Linked DNA regions of Rhodopseudomonas palustris. The protein of the gene in region 2 interacts with the protein of the main gene of each other region in a pairwise test. Links are inferred from orthologs where the notes say so. Each region holds a gene or a part of one and is shown on either strand. Other genes may lie near its edges. The genes, in order: pheT and secD.

What was found.
Region 1: the proteins of secD (region 2) and pheT interact in binary tests that used the Escherichia coli proteins (3 or more experiments, as listed by UniProt). The link is inferred for Rhodopseudomonas palustris from one-to-one orthologs.

What each region holds. Positions count from the first base shown.
Region 1 is NZ_CP140155.1:3,721,848-3,737,591, reverse strand. What follows is about bases 4,485-7,534. They hold pheT (phenylalanine--tRNA ligase subunit beta), read right to left. Parts: upstream 7,189-7,534; coding sequence 4,780-7,188; downstream 4,485-4,779. Other genes in these bases: SR870_RS16840 (endonuclease domain-containing protein), read right to left, coding at 7,330-7,534; SR870_RS16850 (NAD(P)/FAD-dependent oxidoreductase), read left to right, coding at 4,485-4,722. In the rest of the region: SR870_RS16860 (putative bifunctional diguanylate cyclase/phosphodiesterase), read left to right, coding at 1-1,916; SR870_RS16855 (YiiX/YebB-like N1pC/P60 family cysteine hydrolase), read right to left, coding at 2,084-2,968; more of SR870_RS16850, read left to right, coding at 3,295-4,484; more of SR870_RS16840, read right to left, coding at 7,535-7,821; pheS (phenylalanine--tRNA ligase subunit alpha), read right to left, coding at 8,078-9,160; rplT (50S ribosomal protein L20), read right to left, coding at 9,303-9,662; rpmI (50S ribosomal protein L35), read right to left, coding at 9,750-9,950; SR870_RS16820 (hypothetical protein), read left to right, coding at 10,326-10,748; SR870_RS16815 (transglycosylase domain-containing protein), read right to left, coding at 11,000-13,201; SR870_RS16810 (hypothetical protein), read left to right, coding at 13,399-13,650; SR870_RS16805 (hypothetical protein), read right to left, coding at 13,696-13,902; SR870_RS16800 (ABC transporter substrate-binding protein), read right to left, coding at 14,178-15,398; SR870_RS16795 (DUF1304 domain-containing protein), read right to left, coding at 15,537-15,744.
Region 2 is NZ_CP140155.1:1,365,081-1,380,681, reverse strand. Bases 11,114-14,020 are described here. They hold secD (protein translocase subunit SecD), read right to left. Parts: upstream 13,415-14,020; coding sequence 11,813-13,414; downstream 11,114-11,812. Other genes in these bases: yajC (preprotein translocase subunit YajC), read right to left, coding at 13,457-13,885; secF (protein translocase subunit SecF), read right to left, coding at 11,114-11,787. Also shown: excinuclease ABC subunit UvrA, read left to right, coding at 1-151; SR870_RS06115 (three-Cys-motif partner protein TcmP), read right to left, coding at 213-1,460; SR870_RS06110 (DUF5131 family protein), read right to left, coding at 1,482-2,267; SR870_RS06105 (hypothetical protein), read left to right, coding at 2,494-2,862; SR870_RS06100 (DUF433 domain-containing protein), read right to left, coding at 2,899-3,120; SR870_RS06095 (ion transporter), read left to right, coding at 3,225-3,998; SR870_RS06090 (hypothetical protein), read right to left, coding at 4,224-4,352; SR870_RS06085 (GNAT family N-acetyltransferase), read left to right, coding at 4,695-4,985; SR870_RS06080 (DUF3597 domain-containing protein), read right to left, coding at 5,291-5,671; SR870_RS06075 (DUF2189 domain-containing protein), read left to right, coding at 6,143-7,045; SR870_RS06070 (DUF1127 domain-containing protein), read left to right, coding at 7,519-7,671; methylenetetrahydrofolate--tRNA-(uracil(54)-C(5))-methyltransferase (FADH(2)-oxidizing) TrmFO, read left to right, coding at 7,813-9,246; SR870_RS06060 (phytoene/squalene synthase family protein), read right to left, coding at 9,437-10,300; SR870_RS06055 (Mth938-like domain-containing protein), read right to left, coding at 10,297-10,680; more of secF, read right to left, coding at 10,684-11,113; SR870_RS06035 (ATP-binding protein), read left to right, coding at 14,074-15,042; SR870_RS06030 (peptidoglycan DD-metalloendopeptidase family protein), read right to left, coding at 15,251-15,601. UniProt on the Escherichia coli protein: Part of the Sec protein translocase complex. Interacts with the SecYEG preprotein conducting channel. SecDF uses the proton motive force (PMF) to complete protein translocation after the ATP-dependent function of SecA.

The DNA.
Region 1 (15,744 bases), 2.4 Mb from region 2 along the record:
TCAAACCCGGCGCGCGGATGCAGGACACCATCCGGGTCGGCGTCGAGCGCGGCGACTATCCCGAAGCGATCGGCCGCGAGGACGAATGGATCGCCGAGCGGATGCGACGGTTGTTTCATCCCGGCCATAGCCACGAGCAGTTTCTCGCCGACGGCCGCTGCATCCGGATCGAGGAACGCACCACCTCGGACGGCGGCGTGATCGGCCTGCGCGTCGACATCACCGAACTGAAGCAGCGCGAAGCGTCGTTCCGGCTGATGTTCGAAAGCAATCCGGTGCCGATGCTGGTGTGCTCGCTCGCCGACGAGCGCATCGTCGCGGTCAACGACGCCGCGGTCGCGCATTACGGCTATTCGCCGTCGGAATTCGCCGCGCTGACGATCCGCCGGCTGCAGGCGTTCGAGACCGATCTGCCATGGGGCGGCGACGCCACCGACGAGGAACGCGCGGCGCGGACCTGGAAACACGTCCGGGCCGACGGCTCGCTGATCGATCTGGCGATCTACGCCCGGCAGCTCAACTATCAGGGCGAGCCGGCGGTGCTGCTGGCGCTGATGGACATCACCGAGCGCAAACGCGCCGAGATGCGGCTGGCCTTCATGGCGCATCACGACGGGCTGACCGGGCTACCGAACCGCAGCCTACTGCGCAAGAGGCTCGACGATATGCTGAGTCAGACCCGGCGCACCGGCGAGAAGATCGCCGTGCTGTTCGTCGGCGTCGATCACTTCAAGGCGGTCAACGACACGCTGGGGCACGCCGTCGGCGACAAGCTGCTGCGCGGAATCGCGCGCCGGCTGCGCTCGACGCTGCGCGAGGAAGACCCGCTGGCGCGGCTCAATTCCGACGAATTCGCCGTGGTCCAGACCGGGATCAAGCGGCCCGAGGACGTCACGCTGCTGGCCAAGCGGCTGCTCGGCGCGATCGCCGAGCCGTTTCTGCTCGAAGGCCATTCGGTGGTGGCGGGCGCCAGCATCGGCATCGCGGTGGCGCCGGTCGACGGCGACGATTCCGAAAAGCTGCTGATGAACGCCGACATGGCGCTGTCGCGCGCCAAGAAGGATTCGCGCGGCAGCTTCAGCTTCTTCGAGCCGGGGATGGACGCCCGCGCCCAGGCGCGGCGCAAGATCGAGACCGAACTGCGCACGGCGCTTCGCCACGAGGTGCTGCGGCCGTACTACCAGCCGCTGATCGCGCTCGCCGACGGCGGCGTCACCGGCTGCGAGGCGCTGGTGCGCTGGCCGCATCCGGAGCGCGGCATGATCTCGCCGGCGGAGTTCATCCCGGTCGCCGAGGACACCGGCCTGATCAACGCGATCGGCGCGCAGGTGCTGCGCCAGGCCTGCCACGACGCCGCGCGCTGGCCCGGCGACATCCGCGTCGCGGTCAATCTGTCGCCGCTGCAGTTCCGCGTCGGCAATCTGATGGCGACGGTGATGGACGCGCTGAAGCAGTCCGGCCTGCCGGCGCGCCGGCTCGAGCTGGAAATCACCGAGACGCTGCTGCTGGAAAAGAGCAGCCAGGTGATCGCCACGCTGCACGCGCTGCGCGCGCTCGGCGTCCGCATCTCGATGGACGATTTCGGCACCGGCTATTCGAGTCTGAGCTATCTGCGCAGCTTTCCGTTCGACAAGATCAAGATCGACCAGTCGTTCGTGCGCGGCGTCAGCGACAATCGCGAGGCCCAGGCGATCGTCCGCGCCATCATCAGCCTCGGCATGGGACTCGGCGTCACCATCACGGCCGAAGGCGTCGAGACCGAAGCCGAACTGAACTGGCTGCGCGACGAAGGCTGCCACGAGGCGCAGGGCTTCCTGTTCAGCGCGGCGCGGCCGAACGACGAGATCAAGGGGCTGCTGGAATTGCAGGGCGACGCCGATGGCGGCGAGGCCTCCTGCTCGGCTCGATGCGCGTAGCGTAGCAGGCTCCGCGACGAAGCAATCCAGGGGCTCAGTGCTCGGCGCGCTGGATTGCTTCGCTGCGCTCGCAATGACGGGGACAGGGCGTTGATTTGGCGGCCTGCATTTCCGGTCAGGCTCTCAGGATGACGCTTTGCCTGCGGCAAGCTGCGCTGAGGATGATGTCAGTGCATATAACCGACGCGCGTCACTTCTGACTCGCGCGGCGCCGTTTCCGTGTCAGCCGTTTCAGGAACGAGCGACGGCGCCGGGTCGGCAGGGTCGTGAAACGTGCTGAACGGGCCCGCCACCTCCGCGAGCGGCTTCTGCTTGTCGGCCCAGTGCAGCGCGGTGTAGTCGAAGCCGTTGACGATGGTCGGCTTCACCACTTCGAAATACGGCGAGATGTCGAAGTCGCGCGGCATGTACAGCGAGGAGTCGCGGATGTGCAGGATCTCGCGGCGCGCGGCGCGGCTGCCGGCCTTGGTGATCTTCGGCAGGATCGGATAGCGCACCGCGTCGAACGCCTGCGCGATCAGCGCCGAGCAGATGATCTTGGTCGGATCGCCGGAGCCGAGCGCGATCATCCGCCGCCGCCAGCGTTGCGGCACCGGCATCGGCACCAGGTAGCGCATCAGGTCGACGATGTTTTTGGTGTCGTAGCCGAAGCCGATCCGGTTGATGGCGTAGCGGCAGACGGTGTGGCGGTCCTCGTGCGACAGGCCGACCGGGCGGCAGATCCGGGTGTGATAGCCCAGATGCCGCGACAGCGGCGACGAGGTCACGCCCTCGCCGATATTCGCCTCGATCAGGACGTGCGGCTCGCCGTCGGGCTCGGCGGCGCCGTCGATCGGGCCGACATAGAGCGCGGCGTGCGACCAGGTCGACTGCGTCAGGTACTTGATGATGCCGGAGATCCGCGCATTGCCCTCGACCAGCAGCACGTCGCCGGGCTGCATGATGTTGCGCAGATGATCCGGCTCGCTCGGCGTGAACGGCTCGTAGCCCGGCTCTTCCTTCTGCAGATAGCCGGCGATGACCTTGCCGATGGCATCGAACACAATGCCCATCCGTTCACTCCCGCGACGTCGTCACGCTGCTGTTGGCCGGCTCATCATTGGGGAGAGCCGTTGCAATTTAGTTCATCGGTTCAGCCGCCCGGACACCGGACGTTGACCATGACCGTTGCCGCAGTGCAGCGATTGAGGCAGGTTGCGAGCCGAAGATGGGCATTCTGCGGCGTCGCGACGCAACCGGGCGCCGCGCGAAAATCGGGCGGAGTCCGAGGTTTTCGACGGCGTTTGGGTTAGACTGACGATGGCGCCCCGGCGCGGGACAATGCCGGGTTGTTCGGCCCTTGTCGCGGCCCGGCGCGGATATTTTCGGAAACCATGACATGACAATCTCCCGACGCCGCTTTCTCGGAGCCACCGCCGGCCTCGCCGTCGCGCCGATGTTCGGGGCGCGCGCGTCCGCGGCGCTGCCGCGCGAGGTCGATATCGTCGTGGTCGGCGCCGGCGCGGCCGGGATCGCGGCGGCGCGGCGGATCGCGGCGGCCGGCCGCAAGGTGATCGTGGTCGAGGCCGCGGCGCAGATCGGCGGCCGCTGCCTCACCGACACCACCAGCTTCGAGGCGCCGTTCGATCGCGGCGCGCGGTTCCTGCACAATCCGGACAGCAATCCGCTGGTCCGGCTGGCGCGCGGCGAAGGCCTCGACATCGCGGCGGCGCCGCCGGGCCAGAAGATCCGGATCGGCCGCCGCAACGCCCGGGCCCGCGAGACCGAGGATTTCCTCGCCACGCTGGTGCGCGCCAGCCGCGCCATCGGCGAGGCGTCGCGCGGCCGGGTCGACGTCTCCTGCGCGGCGGCGCTGCCGAAGGATCTCGGCGACTGGACCGCGACCACCGAATTCGTGATCGGCCCGGTCGCCACCGGCAAGGACGTCAGGGACCTGTCGGCGGTCGACGGTTTTCGCGCCCAGGACCGCATCGCCATCATCGGCGTGCGTCAGGGATTGGGCGTGCTGCTGACCAGGCTCGCGGCGGCGCTGCCGGTGACGCTGTCGACGCCGGTGACGCGCATCGTCTGGAGCGGCCGCGATATCGGCGTGGAGACGGCGTCAGGCAAGATCGCGGCGCGCGCGATCATTCTCACCGCCTCGACCAATGTGCTGAGTTCGGGCGCGATCGCGTTTTCGCCGGACCTGCCGAAGCGCCAGCTCGACGCCGCATCCAGGCTCGGGCTCGGCAGCTACGACCGGATCGCGCTGCAGTTCAAAGGCAATCCGCTCGGCCTGTCGCGCGACGAGATGATGATCGAGCAAAGTAACAGCGCCCGCACCGCGGTGCTGTCCGCCAACGTCAACGGCTCGTCGCTGTGCACGGTCGATGTCGCCGGCAGCTTCGGCCGCGAATTGTCGGCGCAGGGCGAGGCGGCGATGCAGGCCTTCGCGGTCGAGTGGCTGGGCAAGCTGTTCGGCAGCGATATCGCCGCCGCCGTCGAGCGCAAGGCGGCGACGCGGTGGAACGCCGCGCCTTACGTGCAGGGCGCGATGTCGGCGGCGTCGCCCGGCGGCGCGCCGTCGCGCAAGGTGCTGGCCGAGCCGCTCGGCAATCTGTTCATCGCCGGCGAGGCCACCAGCGAGGTGATGTGGGGCACCGTGCTGGGCGCGTGGGAATCCGGCGAGGCCGCCGCCGACGCCGCGCTGAAGCGGATCGGCCCGGCGAAGCCCGCGGCCGCGGCGGAGAAGCCGCAGCGCAAGCCGAAGAAGCGCCGCAGCCGCGAAGCCACCGGCGCGCCTGAGCGCTGGCCGGGCAGCCGGTAGAGACGCGCAAAGCAGCTCCGTGCACTGAGACCGTAAGCGCGACCCGCCCGCGACGAACTACCCGCGCAGCACGCCGCCGGTCTTCTTGGTGACTTCGGCGACGATCTTCTCTCCGACGGCGTCGATTTCCTGGTCGGTCATGGTCTTGTCGCGCGGCTGCAGCGTCACCGCGATCGCGATCGACTTCTTGTCCGGGTCGATGCCCTTGCCCTCATAGACGTCGAACACCCCGACCGAAGTAATCAGCTTCTTGTCGATGCCCTGGGCGGCGCGGACCAGGTCGGCGGCCGCGACCTTGCGGTCGACGATGAAGGCGAAGTCGCGCGACACCGGCTGGAACGCCGACAATTCCAGCGCCGGCTTGGCGCGGGTCGGGCGCTGCTTGGCGTCGGGGATCCGGTCGAGGATCACTTCGAATGCGACCAGCGGGCCGTCGGCGTGGAGCTGTTCGAGCACGCGCGGATGCAGCTCGCCGAAGTAACCCAGCACGTTCTGCGGCCCGATCTGGATCGCGCCGGAGCGGCCGGGATGCAGCCAGGCAGGCAGCTTGTTGGTTGCGATCTGCAGCCCCGCCATCGGCGCGCCGGCGGCGGCCAGCACCGCGAAGGCATCGGCCTTGGCGTCGAGCGCGGTGGCCGGCGCCGAGCCCGACCAGTGCCGGCCGAGGCCCTGCGACGAGGCGACGCCGCGGCGCACGCCGCTCGCCGCGATGAATTGATCCTGCGGCCGGTCGCCCTTGAAGATCTGCCCGACCTCGAACAGCGCCAGATCCGGCGTGCCGCGATCGGCGTTGGCCTGCGCGGCGGCGATCAGGCCCGGCAGCAGGCTCGGCCGCATGTCGGACAGATCCGACGCGATCGGATTGGCCAGCGCCAGCTCCGGCTGGCCGCCGCCGAAGGCTTCGGCGCTGGGTTTTGAGATGAACGACCAGGTCACCGCCTCGGTCAGGCCGCGTGCGGCGAGTGCGCGCTTGGCGCGGCGGGTGCGGGTCTGGATCTGGGTCAGCACCGGCTTGCGCGGGGCGTCGCCGCGTTCGAACGGCGTCATCGGCACCTTGTCGACGCCGACGATGCGGACGATCTCCTCGACGATGTCGGCCTTGCCGTGGACGTCGCTGCGCCACGACGGCACCGCGACCTTCACCACGGCGCCCGAACCCGCCACCATGAAACCGAGATGCGTCAGGATGCGGCGGACTTCGGTGAACGGCACTTCGATGCCGGCGAGCCGCTTCACTTCACTCAGCGGGAAGTCGATGATGCGGTCCTCGCCGAACGCATTGCCGACCACGACGGCTTCCGACGGCGTGCCGCCGCAGAACTGCATCACCAGATGCGTCGCGAGGTCGAGCCCCGGCATCATGAAGGCGGGATCGACGCCGCGCTCGAAGCGATAGCGCGCGTCGGTGTTGATGCCGAGTCTGCGGCCGGACTGCGCGATATTGATCTCGTTCCACAGCGCGGATTCGATCAGCACGTCGGTGGTGTCGTCCGAGCAGCCGGAGGCCTCGCCGCCCATGATGCCGGCGAGCGATTCGACGCCGTGCGCGTCGGCGATGACGCAGACGTTGCTGTCGAGCGTGTAGCTGCGGCCGTCGAGCGCCAGCAGCGTCTCGCCGTCGTTCGCGCGGCGCACGACCAGATCGCCCTCGACCTTCGCGGCGTCGAACACGTGCAGCGGGCGCGAGCGGTCGAAGGTCAGGAAGTTGGTGATGTCGACCAGCGCGTTGATCGGGCGCAGGCCGATCGCGGTGAGCCGCTGCTGCAGCCAGTCCGGCGACGGCCCGTTCTTGACGCCGCGCACCAGCCGCAGCGCGAAGCCGGGGCAGAGCTTGGCGTCTTCGACGCTGACCTTCACTGGGCAGGGGAATTCGCCCTTGATCGGCTTGATCGACGGGTTCTTGAACTTGCCCATGCCGGCGGCGGCGAGATCGCGCGCGATGCCGGAAATGCCGGCGCAGTCCTGCCGGTTCGGCGTCAGATTGATGTCGAGCACCGGATCGCCGAGCCCGGCCCATTCTGCAAAGCCCTGGCCGACCGGCGCGTCCGCCGGCAGCTCGATGATGCCGTCATGATCCTCGGAGAGCTCCAGCTCGGCGGCCGAGCACAGCATGCCGCGGCTCTCGACGCCGCGGATGTTGCCGATGCCCAGCGTGATGTTCTTCGCCGGGATGTAGGTGCCGGGCGGCGCGAACACGGTGACGAGCCCGGCGCGTGCATTCGGCGCGCCGCACACCACCTGCACCGGCGCGCCCGCGCCGGTGTCGACGCTGCAGACCTGCAGCTTGTCGGCGTTGGGATGCTTCTCGGCGGTCAGCACCAAGGCGATGGTGAACGGCGCCAGCGCCTTGGCCTTGTCCTCGATGCCCTCGACCTCGAGCCCGATCATGGTGAGCTTGTCGGCGAGCGCGTCGAGGGGCTCGTCGGTGTCGAGATGGTCTTTCAGCCAGGAGAGGGTGAGTTTCATCGGGTGTGACTTCCGTCTGGCGCTGTGCGTGTATCGTGCTGAATGGCGAGGCTCGGCCGCGCGTCGCCCTCACCCCAACCCTCTCCCGCAAGCGGGAGAGGGGGCGCGTCGTGCCGGATGGAGGGGCTGCGTGTCATGCTGTTAGTCCGCATCGTCCGTTGCAGGACGCTGCTTTGAATTGGTCTGTTCAGGCCGCTGCTTGGCCTCGCGCGCAGCGCGCTCCCTCTCCCGCTTGCGGGAGAGGGTTGGGGTGGGGGCACTTGCGGCAAGCACATCCGCAATGCTCTGCAGCACCCCGGCCCGATTGCTCATCACGTCGGCATTGCTGAAGCGAACAATCCGGAAGCCGCGCGCCTCGATCGCCGCCGTCCGCGACGCATCGGTGCGTTCGCCGTCGTCGGAAAAATGCTGGCCGCCGTCGATCTCGACCACCAGCTTCACCGAGTGGCAGGCGAAGTCGGCGATGAACGGCCCGATCGGCACCTGGCGGCGAAACGAGAATCCATTGAGCTGCTTGTCGCGCAGCGCCGCCCACATCAGCCGCTCGGCGTCGGTGGATGCCTTCCGCGGCTCGCGCGCATTGCGGCGCAGGCTGGGAGAGACCTTCCAGGTCGGCTGCTTCGGATCGTTCATCGCCAGCTCCGTGCCCGTGTCGCCCTCACCCGACCCTCTCCCGCAAGCGGGAGAGGGAGCGCGTCGTGCCGGGATGCGAGGCTTTCAATCATCTCAATGACAAATCATCTTCAACTAACAACGCCCGCGTTCAGCCGATGAGCTCCCGCAGCCGCGGCCTGCCCCCTCTCCCGCTTGCGGGAGAGGGCTGGGGTGAGGGCGACGCTTGTCGCAGCCTTCTCGTCCAGCGCGACACGCACGGCGACAGCGAAACTGCTCACGAACTCAATCCGCCCGCCAGCGTCGGGATGTCCAGCGGCTTGAAGCCGTAGTGATTGAGCCAGCGCGAATCCGCCTCGAACAATTGCCGCAGATCGCTCATGCCGTATTTCAGCATCGCGATGCGGTCGATGCCCATGCCCCAGGCGAAGCCCTGATACACGTCGGGATCGAGGCCGCAGGCGGTCAGCACGTTGGGGTGCACCATGCCGCAGCCGAGAATCTCCAGCCAGTCCTCGCCTTCGCCGAAGCGGATTTCGTCCTTGCCGCGGCGGCACTGGATGTCGACTTCCAGCGACGGCTCGGTGAACGGGAAGAACGACGGCCGGAACCGCATGTTGACGTTGTCGACCTCGAAGAACGCCTTGCAGAATTCGTGCAGGATCCACTTCAGGTGGCCGAGATGGCTGCCCTTGTCGATGACGAGACCCTCGACCTGATGGAACATCGGCGTGTGGGTCTGGTCAGAATCGCTGCGATAGGTGCGGCCGGGACAGATCACACGGATAGGCGGCTTCTGGCTCAGCATGGTGCGGACCTGCACCGGCGAGGTGTGAGTCCGCAGCAGCAGGCGCGAGCCGTCTTCCTTCGGATTGAAGTAGAAGGTGTCGTGCATCTCGCGGGCCGGATGGCCCTCGGGGAAGTTCAGCTTGGTGAAATTGTAGTCGTCGGTCTCGATGTCCGGACCTTCGGCGATCGCAAAGCCCATGTCGGCGAAGATCGCGGTGAGTTCGTCCCAGACCTGGCTGAGCGGATGGATCCGGCCGGCCTCGGCGAGCGGCTCGCGCAGCGGCAGGGTGACGTCGATCGTCTCGGACGCGAGTCTCGCGTCGAGCGCCGCGGCCTTGAGCACGTCGCGACGCGCGGTCAGCGCTTGCGTGACGGCCTCCTTGGCGAGGTTGATCGCCGCGCCCTCGGTCTTGCGCTGCTCGGGGTCCATCTTGCCGAGCGTGGCGAGCAGCGCCGAGATCGAGCCCTTCTTGCCGAGCGCGCCGACGCGCACCGCTTCGAGCGCGGCCTCGTCGGAGGCGGCGGCGATATCGGCGAGGATCTGGGTTTGTAGGTTTTCGAGATTGGACATGAGCCGCCGTTCCCCTCAAGAAGTCATGCCCGGGCTTGACCCGGGCATCCATCGCTTCTCGAAATGATGGATCGCCGGGTCAAGCCCGGCGATGACGGTCAACCTTGTATCAACCTCAGGCTACTCATGCAGCCTTGCAGCCTCAGGCCGCGAGCGCGGCCTTGGCCTTCTCGGCGATCGCCTGGAACGCCGCCGGTTCGGTGATCGCGAGGTCCGACAGCACCTTGCGGTCGACGATCACGCCCGATTTGGCGAGGCCGTTGATGAACACGCTGTAGGTCATGCCGAGCGGGCGCACCGCGGCGTTGATGCGCTGGATCCACAGCGCGCGGAACGTGCGCTTCTTGCGCTTGCGATCGCGGAAGGCGTATTGGCCGGCCTTGTCGACCGCGGCCTTGGCGGCCCGGATGGTGTTCTTGCGGCGGCCGCGGAAACCCTTGGCGGCCTTGTAGACTTTCTTATGCTTGGCGTGAGCCGTCACACCGCGTTTGACGCGAGCCATGACTGATCTCCTTCATCTGAAATTGGTTTGCTTGGCCGCGCGGACGCGGCCCGATGAGGCTGCCGCGCAAAGGCGCGGCGTGAACGGTCAGGCGTTCGGCAAGAAATACTTCTTGATGTTGTCGCCGTCGGTCTTGAAGATCACGCGGGTGCCGCGAAGCTGACGGATCTGCTTCTTGGTGCGCTTGATCATGCCGTGGCGCTTGCCGCGCTGGGCGGACATCACCTTACCGGTGGCGGTGACTTTGAAGCGCTTTTTGGCGCCCGATTTGGTCTTCAGCTTGGGCATTTGGCTCTCCTATGCCACGCGCAAAACGCGCCGGTGAGGCGCTGCGCAGGCTCAAAATGCTCGTTAGAGCGTTGAAGTTGCTCGGTTTGTTCCCTTGCGGGAAAAACCGGCAGGCTCATCGCCACGGCAGCCCTTGATCAGCCGGGCGACGAAGGTTGCGCTTATGGCAGAGCGCGGCCGGATTGGCAACGGATAACGCCGCGCAGCGCGGGCCCGCCGCCGGCCCGGCCCGGCCCCGGCCGAATGACGAACCTTTCGGCGCCCAGCCTCGTCGCATACTCCGTAGACACATTTTCAGTCGATACTTCGCAGCATATGCGCCGAGGCCGACCGTTCGCATCCCCGCCGGTCGCCGCTTCATTGTCGGAGACTCCCATGACGTGCTCTGTCAGCTCACCTTCCGGACGGTTCGGCGGCCTCGCCCGGACCGGCTTCGTCGCCGCCGCCGCTCTGGGGCTGGGGCTGGTCGCGGCCGCCGGCGACGCCGAGGCGGCGAAACGGCGCGCCGTCGGCCATTTCGACGGCGTCTGGAACGTGGTGTTCGCCACCAGGGCCGGCAATTGCAGCCCGACCTACAACGCGCCGTTCGCCGTGCAGGGCCGCCGGGTCTCCTCGGCCGGCGGCGGCAAGGTCACGGGCGGGATCACCGGCGGCGGCAATGTCGCGGTCAAGATCTCGGTCGGCGCCTCGGTCGCCAGGGGCCGCGGCCGGCTGTCGGGCAATTCCGGCACCGGGATCTGGAGCGGCCTGATCCAGGGCGACCGCTGCCGCGGCGTCTGGCAGGCGACGCGGCGCTGAGTCGGGCGGTCGCCGCGAGGATCAACCCTCCCCTGGAGGGGGAGGGTCGCTCGCGCCAGCGAGCGGGGTGGGGTGGCGAAGAGTTCGTCCGCCGTGCCCGCTTCTCACCCCACCCCGTCACGCATCCCGCTCCGCGGGCTGCGTGCCGACCCTCCCCCTCCAGGGGAGGGTGAAGAGAGCGCCGCCGCAATCCTCGATATCAGGGTGAGGGTGGGGGCGACGCGGGCACGGCTCTTGATCGTGAGCGGAGGCTATCGCCCGAACAGCCGGTCCATCAGCCAGCCGTCGAGGCCGCTGTCGGCTTCGGGGCGGACATTGGCGCGGGCGGGTTGCGGGCGGGCGGCGCCGGCGGCCGGGACGTTGACGATCTGGGTCTCGCCGCGCGGTCCGGCCTGCGCGATGGTGCCGCCGGCCGCGGAGCTGCCTGCGACCAGCGGGCCGCCGCTCCAGCCGCCGCCGGGCAGCGGCTGCGGCGCGGTGCCTTTCAGCGCCTCGCGCATGAAGCGGGTCCAGACGTCGACCGGCAGGCCGCCGCCGGTCGCCTTCCGGGTCGGCGAATTATCGTCATTGCCGAGCCAGACGCCGGTGACCAGCGCCCCGGTGTAGCCGATGAACCAGGCGTCGCGGAAATCCTGGCTGGTGCCGGTCTTGCCGGCGGCAGTCCAGCCCGGCAGGTCGGCCTTCTTGGCGGTGCCGGATTGCAGCGTCTCCCGCATCATGGTGTTCATCATCGCCACCGCGCGCGGATCGACGACGCGGTTCGGCGGATCGTTCGGTCGCGCATAGAGCAGCTTGTTGCCGCTCGCGGTGCGGATCCGGTCGACGACATGCGGCGACGCCGCCAGCCCGCCATTGGCGAACGGCGCGTAGGCGCCGACCAGTTCCAGCACCGACACTTCCGAGGTGCCGAGCGCGATCGAGGCGTTGGCCTCGAGCTTGGAGGCGATGCCGAGCCGGTGCGCGGTTCGCACCACGTTCTTCGGCCCGACCTCGAGCCCGAGCCGCACCGCGACGGTGTTCAGCGACATCGACAGCGCCTGGGTCAGCGTCACCGCGCCGAAATATTCGTGGGTGTAGTTCTCCGGCCGCCAGCCCTTGACGTCGACCGGCGCGTCCTGCCGGATCGTCTCCGGCGTCAGCCCGGCCTCGATCGCGGTGAGATACACGAACGGCTTGAACGCCGAGCCCGGCTGCCGCTTGGCGGTGACGGCGCGGTTGAACTGGCTGTCGGCGTAGTTGCGGCCGCCGATCATCGCCCGCACCGCGCCGTCCGGCGTCATCGCCACCAGCGCGCCCTGCGAGACCTTGAATTTCACGCTCTTGGCGGCGAGCTCGTCGATGATCGCGGCTTCGGCTTCGGCCTGCAGTTTCGGATCGATCGAGGTTTCGACCACGATCGACTGGTCGATCTGCCCGACCAGATCGTCGAGCACCTCGCCGATCCAGTCGGCGACGTAGTTGATGGTGCCGGCGCCGGTCGGCTTGACGGTGTAGACCGGATTGGCGATCGCCGCCTGCGCCTGCTTGTCGGTGATGAAATCGGCGTCGGCCATCGCGGCGAGCACCAGCCGGGCGCGCTTCTCGGCGCCCTCCGGGTTGCGGTTCGGCGCCAGCCGCGACGGCGATTTGACGAGGCCCGCGAGCATCGCCGCCTCGACCAGCGTCACCGCCCTGGCCGATTTGCCGAAATATTTCTGCGACGCCGCCTCGATGCCGTAGGCGCCGGAGCCGAAATACACCCGGTTGAGATAGAGCTCGAGAATCTCGGTCTTGGAGTGCTTGCGCTCCAGCCACAGCGCCAGTTCGACCTCCTGCAGCTTGCGCATCAGGGTGCGGTCCTGGGTCAGGAACAGGTTCTTGGCGAGCTGCTGGGTCAGCGTCGAGCCGCCCTGCGACACGCCGCGATGCAGCACGTTGGCGACCGCGGCGCGCGCGATGCCCATCGGGTCGACGCCGAAATGCTGATAGAAGCGACGGTCCTCGATGGCGATGAACGCCTTCGGCAGATAAGGCGGCAATTCCTTCAGCGCCACATTGGTGCCGGCCATCTCGCCGCGCACCGCGAGCTGGCTGCCGTCGGCGCCGACGATGGTGATGGTCGGCGGCCGCTTCGGAATCTCCAGCGACTGGATCGGCGGCAGATGCGCGCCGACCCACACCATCAGTCCGACCACCCCCAGCACCGCCCAGATGCCGGCGACCGCGGTCCAGTACACGGTGCGGGTGACGAGCCGGCGCAATCCGCCCTTGCGGCGCGATTTGCCGCGGGCCTTGCGTCCGCCGCCGCCGGTTTTGGCGGCCTGCGGTTTGGCCTGAGTTTTGGGCTTCTTCGGACGGTCGTCGTCGGCCACGCTGACCCGATCCTGCGGGCTGAGGCGCAGGCCGGACAGCGATTCGGCCAAGCCGAATTTCGGCTCCCGCCGTTCGCCGGCTTTGTTCTTGCCCACCGCCATTCGCAACGCCCACGCCGACCGATGCGGGACCGTAACGAAGCGGGTTTAAGGCCCGGTAAAGCCATGGTTAAGGTCGGGTTCCAGGGTTCCGGCGATTGCGGCGGAAACCCGCGAAGGTCGGCCTTGAGGCATCTCAATCGGCCTTGCCGGCGGCCTGCGATAGATCGTCCGCCAGCGAGCAACGACGAGAGCCATTGATGACCCGGGTGCTGAAGACCGCCGATGAGATCGAAACCCTGCTGCTGCGCGACGTCCGCCAGCAGCGGCATTGCGACAAGGTCGAGGCGATCCGGATTCGCCCGTGCCCGCCCGACGAGGACAGCAACGGCGCCAACTGGAAGGTCGCCTCGGTCGATCCCGGCCAGGCCAGCCGGGAATTCGCCGGCGCCGCCGTGATGATCGCGATGGACCGGCTGCAGCGCGAGGTCAGCGTCGCTCCCGGCGAATGAGCTCAGCGCGGGAACGAGTTCGCGATCGCGCCGCCGTTGCGGGCCTCAGTGGTAATCGCGCCGGGGCGGGGCGATGCCGATCTCGCCCATCAGCCAGCTCTTCATCTTGGCGCGGCTGGCGAAGCGCTTGGCTTCCTGCAGCAGTTCCTCGCGCTCGTCGCCTTCCGGCGTCAGCGCCGCTTCGATGTACTTGGCGACCGCCAGTTCTTCGAGCTGTTCGACGGTGAAATAGCGATTGGATTCTGCTCTCATCGTGATCTCGCCGCACAAGCGGCGCTCCCGAAGTCGTCCGCATCAGCGTGTCTGTTGCGAAGTCATTCGACGACGATTCGAGCAATCCTGTCTGTCACGTTTTGACCGCAGCGTTGCCCGGCCGGTTTCAACCAACGATCAATATTGCCGACTGAGTTACCGGTTAGTTGTGCGTAGTTCTACGCGCCGGTTCGATCGGTATCCGGTGGTTTCCCGCGCGTCGCCCCGGGCGGCGATCCGCATCGCGCCCGGGGCGAGGTTCGCGTCGCGCCGCCTCACATCGCGGCGTCGTCCTCGAGGATCGGGCCGAACAGTTCCCAGCGCTCGCCGTTGAACTTCATCATCCGCAACTGCTTGTTGACGCGGAAGTCGGTCGGCGAGGTGTTGATCGACATGCCCGGCAGCGACAGGTCGAGCGTGACGTTCTTCAGGTTGGCGGCCTGCTTCATGATGTTGTCGCGGGTGAGGTTGTCGCCGCACTGCTTCAGGATCTGGACCAGCAGCTCCGCGGTGGAATAGCCGTAGGAGTTGACCGTGTTCATCTTGTCGCCCTCGGGATAGTACTTGTCCATGAAGGCGAAGTACTTCTTGACGCCCGGGTCGTCGGCCCATTGCGGGTCGGCGGGGTCTTTACCGTAATTGACGCTGATGATGCCCTTGGAGATGTCGAGGCCGGCGGGCTTCAGCGTCGCCGACACCGGGCTGGCGTTGATGTCGAGGATGTGCACCGGGTTCCAGCCGAGATCGGCGACTTTCTTGATCGCCTGCGCGGCGAAGCGCGGCGTCGAGGCGTCGTACAGCAGCGTGGCGCCGGCGGATTTCAGCTTGACGATCTGCGAGTCGACGGTCGGGTCGGTGAGTTCGTAGGACGTCTCCGCCACGATCATCTTGTCGGCCTTGTCGCCGAGGCCGGCCCTGAGCCCGATGACGTAGTCGCGGCCGAGATCGTCGTTCTGGAACAGCACGCCGATCTTGGCGTCGGGGTGGTTCTTCAGGATGTAGCGCGCGTAGATCCGCCCCTCGGTCTGGTAATTCGGGTTGTAGCCCATCGTCCAGGGGAAGTTCTTGGGATCGGTGAACCGCGTCGCGCCGGTGGCCGCGAGCAGTTGCGGCACCTTCTTGGCGTTGAGATATTTCTGCACCGCGGCGTTGGACGGCGTGCCGATGATCTGGAAGGTCAGCAGCACCTCGTCGCTCTCGACCAGCTTGCGGACCTGCTCGACCGCCTTCGGCGGCGAATAGGCGTCGTCGTACTGGATCAGGTTGACCTTGCGGCCGTTGATGCCGCCCTGGTCGTTGATCATCCGCATATAGGCGGCCTGGGTCTTGCCGATGCCCGCATAGGCCGAGGCCGGACCGGAGAACGGCACGGTCTGGCCGATCTTGATCTCGGTATCGGTGGCGCCGGTATCGTATTTCTTCTGGGCCGCAGCCGGGGCGGCAGTGAGCACAATCGCAGCAACAGCCGCCGTGGCGGCCTGAAACAGGCTCTTCATCGGTCGTCGACTCCCTGTGGCTCGTGACCGGCGGTCTTCTGTGAAGCCGCCGTTAGCAGGGAGTGTGGATCAGCACCGCAACTCTGGCAATGGCGCCGTGGCTTGCGAATCGGGGCGGGCCTCGCGCGTGCGGTGCAACTAAGCCTGGGCCAGCCAGGCCAGGATCAGCGCCAGCGCCGCCGGTGCGGCCTGCACATAGAGGATGCGCCGGCTGACGCTCCAGGCGCCGTACAGGCCGGCGACGATCACGCAGCCGAGGAAGAACGTCTGGAGCTGCAGCGCGACGGCGGGATCGGGATGCAGCAGGCTCCAGATCAGGCCGGCGGCGAGAAAGCCGTTGTAGAGG
Region 2 (15,601 bases):
CGACGGCGGCGGCGAAATCGTCGCCTGGGGCCCGCCGGAAGATATCGTCAAAGCGCCGCGCAGCTACACGGGGAAGTTTCTCAAGCCGGTGCTGGAGAAGAAGGGGCTGACGGCGATGAAGAAGAGGAAGGCGGACGAGGCGGCGGAGTAAGGGCCGCACCAATGTTGTTCAAGCGAAGGCCATTTGATGCGTTCGTTCCATGCGGGCGACGTCAGCGACGTTTCGATGGCGGCGTTGAAAACGAAAAGCTGCGCTGCTGTCGAAGCCGCAATGTGTCGGTAGGACGAATGGTGTGCGGCGCCCCCCGATCGCCGCCGCGTGCCGTGACCACTTGCAGGTCCGGATTTTCGATCATCACGCCATGAATATCCTGCGTGTGCGCCGGCGTAGCCGTATAGATGCTGGCGTAAAAGTCAGCAACAGATACAGCGTCGCCGAACTCGGATACAAGGCGGGGAATGTCACCGTGCAATTGCGATTTGGCGCTGTCGCGGCCTTTCATGTCGAATAGGTACAGGCCGCCTTCGTGTTGCGGATCGTAAGCCAACATATGTAGGCCAGACCGCCCGTAGTGCGCTAACGTGCTGGCGTTGTCGTGCAGTACGTCGTTGTACTCCTGTCGCGCGCGATGCGACTTTGCAAAGTGCAACATCCAGTAGTTCCATCCGTTCGGATTGTGAATAGAAAACGGGCTAACATAGCTGGCGCATCGCTCGAACGCTTCAAACACAAGCCGCTCAGTAGCGCCAAGCCACGCTTGATTGTTCATCATTAGCCCGAGATTTGACACGCTGTCCGCGTCAACTCCAATCGGATTTAGGCGTGCGTTCAACGCATTTGGATCAGTCTTTTTCAAGAACGAAATCAAGGCCTCAATGGCGAAAGTGTAGAAAATCTCAGGTGACGAAAACGAGGCGATTATGTCGGTAAGCGTTTCGTGCGCTACGCGACTGTTGCCGCACTGATCCAGATTAAACAGAACGCTTTGCACTCGATTGTATTGCAGAAACTCACGTATCTCGGCGCAGACGCTTTCGAATTCCTGCTGCCGGTAGTGAACTTCAAGATGAAGACGTGGCTCACTTTCCTTAATCCCGGCGAGCAGAGGCGCGACGTGCTGCTTTAGGATTTCAATAGCGCCGGGATCGAAATCGTTGAAGATTAGTACACATTCTATATCTAATGGCGACATGCCTTCATTAGCGCGTCTCAGGTTCAGTTCGATTGAAGCGGCACGCAATTCCTCAATGAAGATCAACGGCGATCCCGATGCGCCACAATTGTAGACGCCGCCGCCAGCGAATCCATCAACTATTGCAAATCGGAACTTTGATTGCTGCGGAAGCTGGCAACGGACCCTAATGTAACGGGCAAAGTACTGTCGGATGATTTGGTGCTTGCGGCGCGAATGTTCTTCTAACGTCGCGCCATCTTTCCACGTGTAAGGCTTTGCAACCATAAATACCCCCGGCGACCGGGTCTAGGCTCCGATCGTTCGATCTAATGCTGGCATCCCATCCCAGTGTTGACCGCGATACTCGCGGCCGTTCGCCTTCTTGGATCGCCGCTTGTTATCTTTACCCCAAGTGCCCCACTGCTTAAAAAAGAAGGTGGTGTTGAAACGCTCACACTGTTCGTAAATTTCGTCGATCCATTCTTCGCGGATCGGTCTTGCGGAACGACCGCTTTCGCCACCCACAATCGCCCAATCAATTCCGCATAAATCAACCGCGCCGACCGATCCTATCAAGGGTTCGAACGACAAGAAACGGATTGCTGCTGGCACTGTGCGTAAGTGATCGATGCGATCTACAACAGCGCCATTTTCAACACTCGTCCCCAGCCATACGTTCGGGAGAACGGTAGCAAGGTGGGATCGCACGAAGGTGCTCATCCGCGCCGGGCGTTTTGTTAAGATCTGATAGTGATGACGCGGCGTGTCCCGCATCACATCCCATACCTTATTTATGAAGGCGTCGCTCACCCGTTCGTGGAATAGATCGCTCATCGAGTTGACGAAGATCTTCTTTGGCTTCCGCCACCGGTACGGGATTGCAAGCGCGTCGGCATCTTCGCGCACGACGCCATTCCAGATAACTCGTTTTGAACTTCTCCGCGTTAAGCCAGCGTATTTCGCAACCTGCATGGCTTGCAGGCGGCGAGCCATTTCCATCGCGTAACAGTTGGTGCAGCCCGCGCTTACGATCGTGCAGCCGACCACGGGGTTCCACGTGGCATCGGTCCATTCGATCTGTGTTTCAGCCATCGTTCGCCCCAGTGCAGCACTTATAGGAAAGTGACCAAAAATAGTTCACAATCCACAAAAATGCGGATTGACGCCATCACTCGCCAATTGGGCATCCCGCAGCAGGCTGTACCGTCTGGGAAGCTCCACTTCGATGAAGCGAGCGACATCTATAGATGCCGCGTGTGGCCCCGTCACACCCGAATTTGAATCGCCCTCCCGCCCCCACCCGTCTACACTCCCCCCCATGACCCGCCTCACCGCCCTCACGCTCGCAATCACCCTCGCGCTGCTTCCCCTCGCCGCCTCGGCGGCTTCGCCCAAGAAGCACGCCAAGCGGGCGCAGAGCAGCGGCCTGCCCGGCTATGTGCAGCCGCCGAGCAATTCCGTGCCGCTGTTCATGCAGAAGTTGTCCCGCTCGCAGCGGGCGATGCTGCGGCCGAAGCGGCCGTGGTACATCGATCCGACGCCGGAATATTATCGCTGGAACGGCGGCTGGGCCGGCGAATGGCGCTATCTCGGCCGGCCGGGCTTCTATCGCGGCCGCTACAATGGCGGCAGCTTCGGGCCTTGCTGGACGCAGACGCCGATCGGGCCGGTGTGGAACTGCGGCTGAGGCCGGTCCACAGTCTCTCAGTCGTCGGTGCGTAGCTCACGCATCCGCTTGCACGGCCCGGATGTCGTCCGCCGTCAGGCGCGGATGCTCGGCGATGATCTCCGCGGTCGATAGTCCGGCGCCGAGTTTGCGCAGGATCAGTTCCACCGGAATGCGCGTGCCCCGCACGACCGGCTTGCCGCCCATCACGTCGGGATCGATCTGGATACGTTCGTGGCGCATGATATGGACTATAGCATAATTCATGGCGCCTGCCATGCTCCGGCTGGAGCCTCGGCCGGACTTGCTCGACGCGACCTTTGAACCGGATCTCGCTCGAACCCCATTGCCTCCCCCGCCCCACCCGGTCCAATACTGCCGCCATGGCCTATGCCGATTTCAAGACCTTCCTGCGCGAACTGTACGAAGGCGCGTCGCCGCGCGGCGTGGTGTTTCGCTATGGCGTGCTGGCGTTCGACATCGTCACGGTGCTGTTCATCATCGGCACCTCATTCGTGCCGTCGAACGACCTCGTCGAGACGCTGGACGTGGTGTTCGGCGCGCTGATCCTGATCGATTTCGCCGCAAGGCTGCTGATCAGCCGGCACCGAATGAAGGATTTCACCCGGCTCGCGACCTGGACCGACATCATCGCGATCGTGTCGTTCCTGGCGCCGCTCGCCGGCGAGGGCGGCGGCTTCCTGCGCATCCTGCGCACGCTGCGGCTGCTGCACGACTACCAGATGCTGTCGCGGCTGCGCAACGACAGTGACTTCTTCCGCCGCAACGAGGAAGTCGTGATCGCCGTGACCAATCTGGCGGTGTTCATCTTCGTGATGACGGCGATCGTCTACGAGACCCAGCGCTCGCACAATCAGCAGATCGCCAACTACGCCGACGCGCTGTATTTCACCGTCACCGCGCTGACCACCACCGGCTTCGGCGACATCACGCTACCGGGAACGGTCGGCCGGCTGATCAGCGTCGCGATCATGATCTTCGGCGTCACGCTGTTCTTCAATCTGGCGCGGGCGCTGATTAGTCCGAACAAGGTGCGTTTCCCCTGCCCGGTCTGCGGCCTGCAGCGCCACGATGTCGACGCGGTGCACTGCAAGGCGTGCGGTACCGTGCTGAACATTCCCGATGAGGGGCGGTGAGCTAGACGTTTCGTCGATTGATTGAAGCGATATGGCCCTTGCCAGATGCACTGACCCCTCATCCTGAGGAGCCCGGCAAAGCCGGGCGTCTCGAAGGATGGGGCGACGATGCAGTGCCGGCGACGCATGGTTCGAGACGGCGCTTCGCGCCTCCTCGCCATGAAGTTGTGCCTGTGGAGAGTATCCCAGAACGCCAATGCTGATTCCATCGGAGACAGAACGGCTCTAGCGCAGCCCGGTGCCCTTGCAACGCTGGCAGGTCACCACCTTGTCGCCCTTCTTCAGCGTGCCCTTGCCTTCGCAATTCTTGCACTTCTGTTTCTTCTTGACGTTGGGGCCCTTTTCGTTGGCCATGGTGCTCTCCCGATGCGAAGCGGCCGATGCGGCGCCCGCCCTCCATAGCATCGTTCGACCGGCCGCGGCGAATATCGGACGAGGATCAGCCCTTCGCCTTGGGGATTCCCCGTATTGCGCCCGCCCCATCGTCATGGCTTAAGCGCGCATGTCTTCGGCACACACGTCTTCGGCACGCATGTCTTCGGCACCCATCGACAACCGCGGCGCCCGCCGCAATCACCCACATGCGAGACACCGCGACGCCCTTGAAATCGCGGGGCGCGACTCCACCTGAAAGCCATCGGTGCTGCCAGGGGTGGCGGTGAAATCATCGACTGAAACTGAATCAAGGGGGACGCCATGAGCGGGACGACGATCGCAGCCAGCGTGCGCGACAACAAGGCGCAAAGCCGCTTCGAACTCGATGCCTATGGCGAGATCGCTTTTGCGAATTATCGCCGCGCCAACGGCCACGTCGTCATCACCCACACCGAAACGCCGGCGCCGCTACGCGGCCGCGGCATCGCCACCGGCCTGGTCCGCGGTGCGCTGGATTTGATTCGCGCCGACGGCCTGAAGGTCACCGCCGGCTGCGGCTTCGTCGCCGATTATCTCGACGCCCATCCGGAATATGCCGACCTGACGCGATAGAGCGTTTCATCGATTGATTGAAGCGATCTGGCGCTTGCCGGATGCACTGACTCCTCATCCTGAGGAGCCCGGCGAAGCCGGGCGTCTCGAAGGATGGGAAACGCGCACGGCCCGCGCACATGGTTCGAGACGGCGCTTCGCGCCTCCTCACCATGAGGTTGTGCCTGTGGTGAGAGTCCTGGAGCGGCCACTGCTGATTCCACCGGAGGCAGAACGGCTAGGCAGTATCCTCGAATCGTCAGACGGCATCGCAAACAGAAAGACCCGCGCGAGCGGGCCTTTCGATCGCACCGAATGCTGCCGGATCAGTCCTTGAGATCGTCCGGCACTTTGCCGCCATTGGCGGCGAGCTTGGCCATCACCTGCTTGTGCAGCCAGATGTTCATGCTGGCGCTGTCGCCGGTGTCGCCGGTGTAGCCGAGTTCCTTGGCGAGCTCCTTGCGCGCCGACAGGCTGGAGTCGATGTCGAGCGCCTTCATCAGGTCGACGATCGAGGTGCGCCATTCCAGCTTCTCGCCCTTGGCCTTCACGGCCTGGTCGAGGATCGGGGCGACATCGACGGTGCCCGCCGAGGTCTGCGCCGGTGCCGTTCCTGCAGCCGCAGGCGTCGGCTCCGCGCTGCCGCCCGGCGCGGCGTCTGCCTTGCTGCCGAAAATCGCGCCCATGATCTTGCCGAAAATGCTCATTGGTCTCTCCAGGTAATGGACTCGGGTGATGGTCTCTTGGCCGGGCCGCGGCGATCTGCGCCGCGCCCGGCAGGCGAAGCTACCGCGTCGCGGCGAGCTTGCCAAATATGTCAACGCCGTGAAGCCGGGGATGGTGCAGCGCGAATGAACTAATTATTTGTTCGCATCTGCACGCAAACAGCCCGACCCTGGTGGAACTAATCGGCGCCGCAACTAACTGCGCCGCGCGGCGCCGCGACAAATCCGCTCTCACCGAAGCGTGAGCAACCTGCGGGTGCGATCGGCGTTAGGCTATCGTCACAGGTCGCGGCAAAGCCCAGGTCACAGGACCAGTTCGCTCGTTGCTCTCGCGTCTGGTTGAAGTGCTCCTGATCGTTTCCGCGCCCAGATAAGCCCGGCCCGCCGCCATCCGGCGAAGGATCCGGCTCACAGCACGTGATCATCACCTGTGCTCACATGGGAGAAACGCGCATGGCCACGATCCACCCCGCCAAAGCCACCGATGCCCGCCCGCTCGGCGCGGCGGCCGAGCCGCCGGTCCGCCGCATCGCGCTCGCCGATCTGCACGACGCGCTGCGGCGCGGCTGGGACGACTTCAAGGCGGTGCCGAGCCACGCCGTCATGCTGTGCGTGATCTATCCGGTGCTCGGCCTGGTGCTGGCGCGGCTCGTGCTCGGCTATTCGGTGCTGCCGCTGCTGTTTCCGCTCGCCGCCGGCTTCGCGCTGATCGGGCCGTTTGCGGCGCTCGGGCTGTACGAGTTGAGCCGCCGCCGCGAAGCCGGCGAGGACGCTTCGGCGTGGCACGCCTTCGACGTGCTGCGCTCGCCCTCGTTCGGCGCGATGCTCGGGCTCGGCGCGATCCTGCTCGCCGTGTTCGTGGTGTGGATCGCGACCGCGCAGGGAATCTACGTGTCCACCTTCGGCCATGTGCCCGCTGCGGCGATCCCCGATTTCGTCACCCGGGTCCTGACCACGCCGGAAGGCTGGAGCCTGATCGCGATCGGCTGCGGCGTCGGCTTCCTGTTCGCGGTGGCGGCGCTGTGCGTCAGCGTGGTGGCGTTTCCGATGATGCTCGATCGTCAGGCCGGGGTCGGCGAAGCGGTCACGGCGTCGCTGCGCGTCGTCGCCCGCAACCCGATCGAGATTGCCGCCTGGGGCCTGATCGTCGCCGCGCTGCTGGTGCTGGGCTCGCTGCCGGCGTTCCTCGGCCTGGCGGTGGTCATCCCGCTGCTCGGCCATGCCACGTGGCACCTCTACCGCAAGGTGATCGAGCCCAATCCCCATCCGCCGCAGATTCCGCCGGCGAGCCCGATCAAGCGCTCCGCGGCCGACTTCCCGGCGACGCTGCTGCAGTGGAAGCGCAAGGGAAGCTGAGCGTCTCCGAACGGACGCTCCAATGCCACCGGCCGCTCCTGGGCGCCGGTGGCATTTTGGTGTTGTGCATTGCGGTAAATCAAATGACGCCCCGACATGAACAACCATTCAGCATGCGCTCAGCGCATACTATCTGAAGCGATTTAACTAGTCGATTAACTTGCCGCCCGGAATTCGACTTCATCTCCTCGATTCAAAATTCGTTATGGAGGCTTGAGTTCTGCCGTATAAGTGCATTATATTGCCGCTTCCGGTGTCTGGTTGCCGCCGGGAACCCGCTGTGCGTCTGGCTCCCAACCATGCGAGAGCCACACAGCTCTGCGCGGAAGAGTTAATCATTCCTTCCCAAAGGTATGTCCATATCGCCTAGCTGCGGTGCAGCATTTACGCTGCTGGTTGCGGCGACTCTGCCCTATATTCCAGTCAACGGTTCGGCCGACGAAGAACTGAACCGTGAACTAAGGAGACTATCCATGTTGCTTTCGCTCATCCGCGCCCTCCGGGCGTTCCGGGATTATCAGCGCAACCTCGCTGAACTCTCGCAGCTCAGTGATCGCGAACTGGCCGATATCGGACTCGACCGCTCGGACATCCCGCGCGTGGCGTCCGGTCACTTCAATGGCTGACCGTCCGAACCGACCTGCTCGCCGATAGCGCCCGCGTCATCGCGGGCGTTGTCGTATCCGGCCCCCGGAGCGGCCCGCGGACCTGACCGCGAGGGCCCGAAACGGATTTGACCCGCCGCTGAAACGCGCTAGCTGTAGCGCATGACCAGCGCTGTTCATCCCACCCAACCCGTTCATATCATCGGCGCCGGCCTCGCCGGCTCGGAAGCCGCCTGGCAGGTGGCGCGCGCCGGCGTGCGCGTCGTGCTGCACGAGATGCGGCCGCACCGGACCACCGAGGCGCACAAGACCGACGGCCTCGCCGAACTGGTCTGCTCCAATTCGTTCCGCTCCGACGACGCCGCCAACAACGCGGTCGGCCTGCTGCATGCCGAAATGCGCCGGCTCGGCTCGCTGGTGATGCGCGCGGCCGACGCCAATCAGGTCCCGGCCGGCGGCGCACTGGCGGTCGATCGCGACGGCTTCTCCGCCGCCGTGACCCAGGCGCTGGCCGAGCATCCACTGATCGAGATCCGTCGCGAGGAGATCGGCGGCCTGCCGCCGGACGACTGGGGCAACGTCATCGTCGCCACCGGCCCGCTGACCTCGGCGCCATTGGCCGAGGCGATCCGCGCGCTGACCGACGAATCGGCACTGGCGTTCTTCGACGCGATCGCCCCGATCGTGCATCGCGACACGATCGACATGTCGATCGCCTGGTTTCAGTCGCGCTACGACAAGGCCGGCCCCGGCGGCAGCGGCGCCGACTATCTCAACTGCCCGATGACTCGCGAGCAGTACGACGCCTTCGTCGATGCGCTGATCGCGGGCGACAAGGTCGACTTCAAGGATTGGGAGAAGGACACGCCGTATTTCGACGGCTGCCTGCCGATCGAGGTGATGGCCGAGCGCGGCCGCGAGACGCTGCGCCACGGGCCGATGAAGCCGGTCGGGCTGACCAATCCGCACAACCCGACGGTCAAGGCCTACGCCATCGTCCAGCTCCGCCAGGACAACAAGCTCGGCACGCTGTTCAACATGGTCGGCTTCCAGACCAAGCTGAACTACGCCGCGCAGCAACGCGTCTTCCGCACCATCCCGGGGCTGGAAAATGCTGAGTTTGCAAGGCTTGGCGGGCTGCATCGCAACACGTTTCTGAACTCGCCGAAGCTGCTCGATGAAAGCCTGCGGCTGCGCGCCGCGCCGCGGCTGCGCTTCGCCGGGCAGATGACCGGCTGCGAGGGCTATGTCGAATCCGCCGGCATCGGCCTCCTCGCCGGGCTCAACGCCGCCGCCGACGCGCTCGGCCGATCCATGACGCCGCCGCCGCCGACCATCGCGCTCGGCGCCCTGCTCGGCCACATCACCGGCGGCCATATCGAGACCATCGACGCCGGCCCGCGCTCCTTCCAGCCGATGAACATCAATTTCGGCCTGTTCCCGCCGCTGGCCAACGCGCCGACCCACGGCCCCGACGGCAAGAAGCTGCGCGGCCCGGAAAAGTCGGTCGCCAAGAAGCAGGCACTCAGCGCGCGCGCGCTGGCGGATCTGGATTCCTGGATCGCTGAAAGCCTGAAGCTGCCGGCGGCGGCGTGAGCCCAGGCACCGTGGACCGACTTCACTGAGTCGCCACATGTTACTCCGTCATCCTGAGGCGCCGCCGCGCAGCGGCGGCCTCGAAGGATGGACCGCAAGTGCCGTCTCCGCACCCTTCGAGGCTCGCCGAAGATGGCGAGCACCTCAGGATGACGGCTCTTTGCTTGTCGCAAAGCTCTGGAGGGCCGCACTACATTCTGAAAACGTGCGTCCGCGATGCCTTCCACAGCGTCCACAGCGTCGCCAGCCGAGAGCGTTCGAACGGCGCGAACAGGTCGGTGTCGGCCTGTGCCATGCGGTCGAGATCGCGCCGGACGAGTGCCAGCGGCAGGAAGGCGCGCCTCACAGCCTGCGGCATCTCGCCGAGCAGCTTCAGCGCGGTGTCGAGATGGCGCAGCGCCTCGGCGATCAGCTCGTCGAGCGCCTGCCGCAGCGCCGGCGTTTCGCGGCCCGCATAGGCCTCGGCCTCGCCGCTGCCGTTCCGCGCCAGAATGTCCAGCGGCACGAAACACTGCCGCCGCGACGCATCGATCGGCAGCCGCGCGACTACGCGCCCAAACCCCTGTGCCAGGCCGGCGTGGCGGGCGAGATGATCGACCGCCTCCGAGCCCTGATCGAGCATCCGCGCCGCCAGCGCGAACAGCGCGCCGTCGGTGTCGGCGGCATACGCCTCGAGCACGTCGAGCGTCGGCATCGGATCGTTGTAGAGGTCGAACAGATGCGCCTCGATCAGCTGCGCCAGAGCCGCGACCGGCAATCCGTGCTGCCCGATCGCGCGCAGCAATTCGGCGGCGACCGGATTGCCCTCGATGCCGCCATGCGCGGTGCCGGCCAGCGTGTCGGTCCACCATTGCAGCCTGATCTCGCCCGGCAGCGGCTGGCTGACCTGGTCGCGGACGCGGACGATCTCGACGTTGAAGGCGTACAGCGCCAGCAGCGCGCGCCGGCGTGGCGGCTCGACGAACAGCGTCGCGGCATAGCGGTCGAAATCGTGGCTGCGCACCAGTTCGGCGCAGAACGCCGCAGAGGCGTCGCCGTCGCCGCTCGCGCTCATGGCACCGCGATCAGCGCCGCGGCGACGCGGCGGCGCTCGCCGATCATGATGTTGTAGGTCCGCACCGCCGGTCCGGTCTGCATCACGTCCAGCACGATGCCCACGGCGCGGAGCTGATCACGCAACGGACGCGGCGCGATCCAGACGTCGGTGCCGGTGCCGACGATCAGCGTGTCGATCGCATTGGCGTGGTCGAACACCCGCTTCAGCGCATAGCGGTCGATCTGCTCGGGCCGGGTGACGTCCCAGCCCCACACAGCCTCGGGCAGGAACAGCAGCGAGCCGACATGCGACATCTCGCCGAAATAGAACCCACCTTTGCCGTAGGCCTCGACCGAGGCCGTGCGCGGAAAATGCGGGATCTCCGGGCGATCCGCCAAAGCTCAGCGCTTCCCCGACTTCACGGGCTTCTTCGGCTTCTCGGCCGTCTGCGGAATCGCGGCGCCCTCGGGCGTCGTCAGCGCCGCGGCCTTCTCCGACCTTTCGGTTTTTTCCGACGGATCGTCCAGCCGATGCGTGCCGACGCCGAGATAGATCAGGATCGGGGCCGCGATGAAGATCGAGGTGTAGGTGCCGACCAGCACCACGCCGAACATCATCACCGCGGTGAAGGAGTGGATCGCATTGCCGCCGAACAGCAGCAGTGCGAACAGCGCCAGCGTCACGGTGACGTGGGTGATGATCGAGCGCGACAGCGTCGAGTTGATCGATTCGTTCAGAAGCTGCGGCATCGGCATCTTCTTGTAGCGCCGCAGCATCTCGCGGATTCGATCGTAGATCACGACGGTGTCGTTCAGCGAGTAGCCGAGAATCGTCAGCAGCGCCGCGATACTGGTGAGGTCGAAATCGACCTGGCTGATCGACATGAATCCGATCGTCAGCACGATGTCGTGGACGTTGGCGATCATCGCGCCGAGCGCGAACTGCCATTCGAACCGGAACCAGAGATAGACCAGGATGCCGAGAATCGCGAGCATCAGGCCGAGCATGCCGTAGGCCAGGAGCTCGCTGGAAACCCGCGGGCCGACCACTTCGACGCGGCGATATTCGACGGATTCGCCGAGCGCGCCGCGGACCTTCTGCACCGCCTCCTGCTGCGCGGCGTCGCCGCCGGGCTGTTCGGCGACACGGATCAGCACCTCGGACGGACCGCCGAACTGCTGGAGCTGGACGTCGCCGAGCCCGAGCTTGCTGAGCGTCGCCCGCATCCCGGCGATATCCGCGGTGCCGGACTTGTCACGGACCTCGAGCAGCGTTCCGCCCTTGAAGTCGATGCCGAAATTCAGCCCGTGGGTGAAGAACAGAGTGATCGCGACGATCGACAGCAGCGCCGAGATCGGAAAGCTGATCCGGCGGAACTGGGTGAAGTCGAAATGGGTAACGTCTGGCACGATCCGCAGCGACGGCAGCCAGCCCATGATGCTGACGACAGTCAGCACCACGACCAACCCGCCCAGCCCGATCAAAATCCACTGTGTCGATGTCACTTGCAGCTCTCTCGGATGGGGGGCGTCAGATCGGCACGGTGTGCGGCCGCTTCCACCGCACCCAGGTGGCGACGATCAGTCGGGTCACGGTGAAGGCGGTGAACACGGTGGTGATGATGCCGATGCCGAGCGTCACCGCGAAGCCGCGCACCGGACCGGTGCCGATGTAGAACAGCACCGCGGCGGCGATGAAGGTGGTGATGTTGGAATCGAGAATCGTCGACAGTGCCCGCTTGAAGCCGGCGTCGATCGCCGAGATCGCGTTGCGGCCGGCGCGCAGCTCCTCGCGGATGCGCTCGTAGATCAGCACGTTCGAGTCCACCGCGATGCCGACGGTGAGCACCACGCCAGCGATGCCGGGCAGCGTCAGCGTGGCGTTGAGCAGCGACAGCACGCCGAAGATCATCGCCACGTTGACCGCCACCGCGATGTTGGCGAACACGCCGAACAGCCGGTAGGTCAGCAGCATGAAGATGATCACGAGGATCGAGCCGACATAGGCCGCGAGTTCGCCCTTCTCGATCGAATCCTGGCCGAGGCCGGGGCCGACGGTGCGTTCCTCGATGATCGTCAGCGGCGCCGGCAGCGCGCCGGCGCGCAGCAGGATCGCGAGGTCGTTGGCGCCCTGAACGGTGAAGCTGCCCGAGATCTGGCCGGAGCCGCCGGTGATCGGCTCGCGGATCACGGGTGCGGAAATCACCTCGTTGTCGAGCACGATCGCGAACGGCTGGCCGACATTCTCGGTGGTGGCGCGGGCGAATTTGCGCGCGCCGTTGGTGTTGAAGCGGAAGCTGACGATCGGCTCGCTGGTGCGCTGGTCGAAGCCCGGCTGGGCGTCGGTCAGATCAGCGCCGGACACCAGCACCTGCTTCTTGATGACATATGGCTGCTTCGGCGACGACGAACTCATCAGCACATCGGAATCCGACGGCGCGCGGCCGGCCTGCGCCTGCTCGGGCGACACCGAGGAATCGACCATGCGGAAGTCGAGCTTGGCGGTCTTGCCGAGCAGCTCCTTCAATCGGGTCGGGTCCTGCAGACCCGGCACCTGGACGAGAATGCGGTCGGCGCCCTGGCGCTGGATCAGCGGCTCGACGGTGCCGAGTTCATTGACGCGGCGCTCCACAATCTGGATCGACTGGTCGACCGACTGGCGCACCCGTTCGGCGATCGCCGCCGCCGGCACCGTCAGCCGGATCAGGCCCCCGCCTGCGTCGGTGACGTCGAGGCTGCGCTGGCCGTTACTGCCGAGCAACCCGCCGAGCGGCTGCGACAGCTCGCGCAGCTTGGTGAGCGCGGTCGGAACCTCGTTCTCCTTGCTGATCCGGACCTCGACCTGATCGCCCTTCGTCGCCAGTCCGGTATAGGCGATCCGGGCTTCGCGCAGCACCCGGCGCGCATCGTCGCGCACCGAATCGAGCTTGTCCTTCTTGACCGAATTGGCGTCGACCTCGAGCAGGATGTGCGAACCACCCTGCAGGTCGAGGCCCAGCACCAGATGGCGCTGCGCCCATTTCGGCCAGGTCTTGACGGTGTGGTCGGGGAAGAAGTTCGGAACGGCGCAAAGGCACACCGCCAGCGCCGTCACAATGACCGCCAGCGCCTTCCACCGTGTGAAATACAGCATCGAGTTGTCCCGTCAGAAACCTGAGAAGGCGCAGCGACCGCGTCAGCTCGACGCGGTGTCGTCCTTGGCCGAGTCCTTGGCCGATTCGGCCTTGTCGTCGGCGTCCTTGTCCTTGGCCTTGCCCTTGCCCTTCTCGGGAACGTCCTTGACCGGCTCACCCTTGGCGCGGACGCCGGTGATCATCTGGCGCATCTGACGCGCGCGGACGCCGTCGGCAAGCTCGAACTCGATCTGGTCGTCGTCGACGACCTTGGTGACTTTGCCGACCAGGCCGCCCGAGGTGATGATGGTGTCGCCGCGGCGAATGTTCTTCACCAGTTCGGCGTGCTCCTTCACCTTGCGCTGCTGCGGACGCAGGATCAGGAAATACATGATGACGAAGATCAGCGCGAACGGCAGCAGCGACATCAGCATGCTGTTGGCGTCGCCGCCGGCGGCAGCAGCCTGAGCAAATGCAGGAGTAACAAACATCCGGATTCCCCGTGAAAAAAGCGAGCCGGCGCGGCGCGGGGGCGACGTCCGGGGGGCGCAAATTCGCGCGGACTATAGCGGCCGCGGTCCCAATTGCAACGCTGCCAACCCTCTCATTTGCCCTCCGTTTCCGCCGCTTGCCCGGCCTGTCGCAGACCGATATGGCTGCCGAAACAGGAAGTGCAAGCATGGCCCGGAAGACCAAATCCAAACCCGCCCGCCCGGCGGCAAAGAAACCCGCCGCCAAGCGCCGCAGCACCGCGCCCAAGCCCGCCGCAGCGGCCCCGGATTCGGCGACGCTGGAGCGCATCGCGCGGGCGCTGGAAGGCATTTCCGCACATCTTTCGGGCAGTTCCGCCCCGTCTGCGCAGGCGACGCTGGCCGGGGCCGAGGCCTTCGTCTGGCATCCGGAGGGACGGCTCGCGCCGGTTCCCAAGGTCAGCCGCGTCGATCTCGACCTGCTGCAGGGCATCGACCGGATGCGCGACACCCTGATCGACAATACCGTGCGATTCGCGACCGGCCTGCCCGCCAATAACGCTTTGTTGTGGGGCGCGCGCGGCATGGGCAAATCGTCGCTGGTCAAGGCGGCTCACGCTCATGTCAACGCCCGGCCCGACGTCGCCGGCACGCTGAAGCTGATCGAGATCCACCGCGAGGACATCGAGAGCCTGCCGGCGCTGATGACGCTGCTGCGCGCTTCCGACGATCGCTTCATCGTGTTCTGCGACGACCTGTCGTTCGACGGCAACGACGCCTCGTACAAATCGCTCAAGGCGGTGCTCGAGGGCGGCATCGAGGGCCGGCCCGACAATGTGATTCTGTACGCGACCTCCAACCGCCGGCATCTGCTGGCGCGCGAGATGGTCGAGAACGAGCGCTCGACCGCGATCAATCCCGGCGAGGCGGTCGAGGAGAAGGTGTCACTGTCCGACCGCTTCGGGCTGTGGCTCGGCTTCCACAAATGCAGCCAGGACGAATTCCTGACGATGGTGCGCGGCTATTGCGCCCATTACGGGATCAGCGTCGACGACGACACGCTGCAGCGCGAGGCGCTGGAATGGTCGACCACGCGCGGCTCGCGCTCCGGCCGCGTCGCCTGGCAGTTCGTGCAGGACCTCGCCGGCCGGCTGAAGGTGCGGCTCGGCGGCAAGTAATCGGATCTCATGAACTCTTTGCGTCATTGCGAGGAGCGCAGCGACGAAGCAATCCAGCTCTGGGCGAAGGACTGGATTGCTTCGCTGCGCTCGCAATGACGGCGCGGAGAGTTTTTCATCCGAAAGCGAACGCTCACAAGACCAAGAAAAATGCCCGACCTTGCGGCCGGGCATTTCGCTTGTCAGGCACTTCCCTCGACGGCGTTGCTCAGGCGCCGTTGAGGAACTTGAGCGGATCGACCGGGGACGATCCCTTGCGGATCTCGAAGTGAAGCTGCGGTGAGCCGACTTCGCCGGTCTGTCCGGATTTCGCGATGGTCTGGCCGCGCTTGATGGTCTCGCCGCGCTTGACCATCAGTTCGCTGGCATGGGCGTAGGCGGTGACGTAGCCGTTGGAATGCCGCACCAGCACCAGATTGCCGTAGCCTTTCAGCTCGTTGCCCGAATAGGCCACGACGCCGTCCTCGGCCGCCTTGATCGGGGTGCCTTCCGGCACCGCGAGGTTGATGCCGTCGTTCGACTTGCCGTTGGTCTTGGCACCGTAGGCGGTGATGACGCG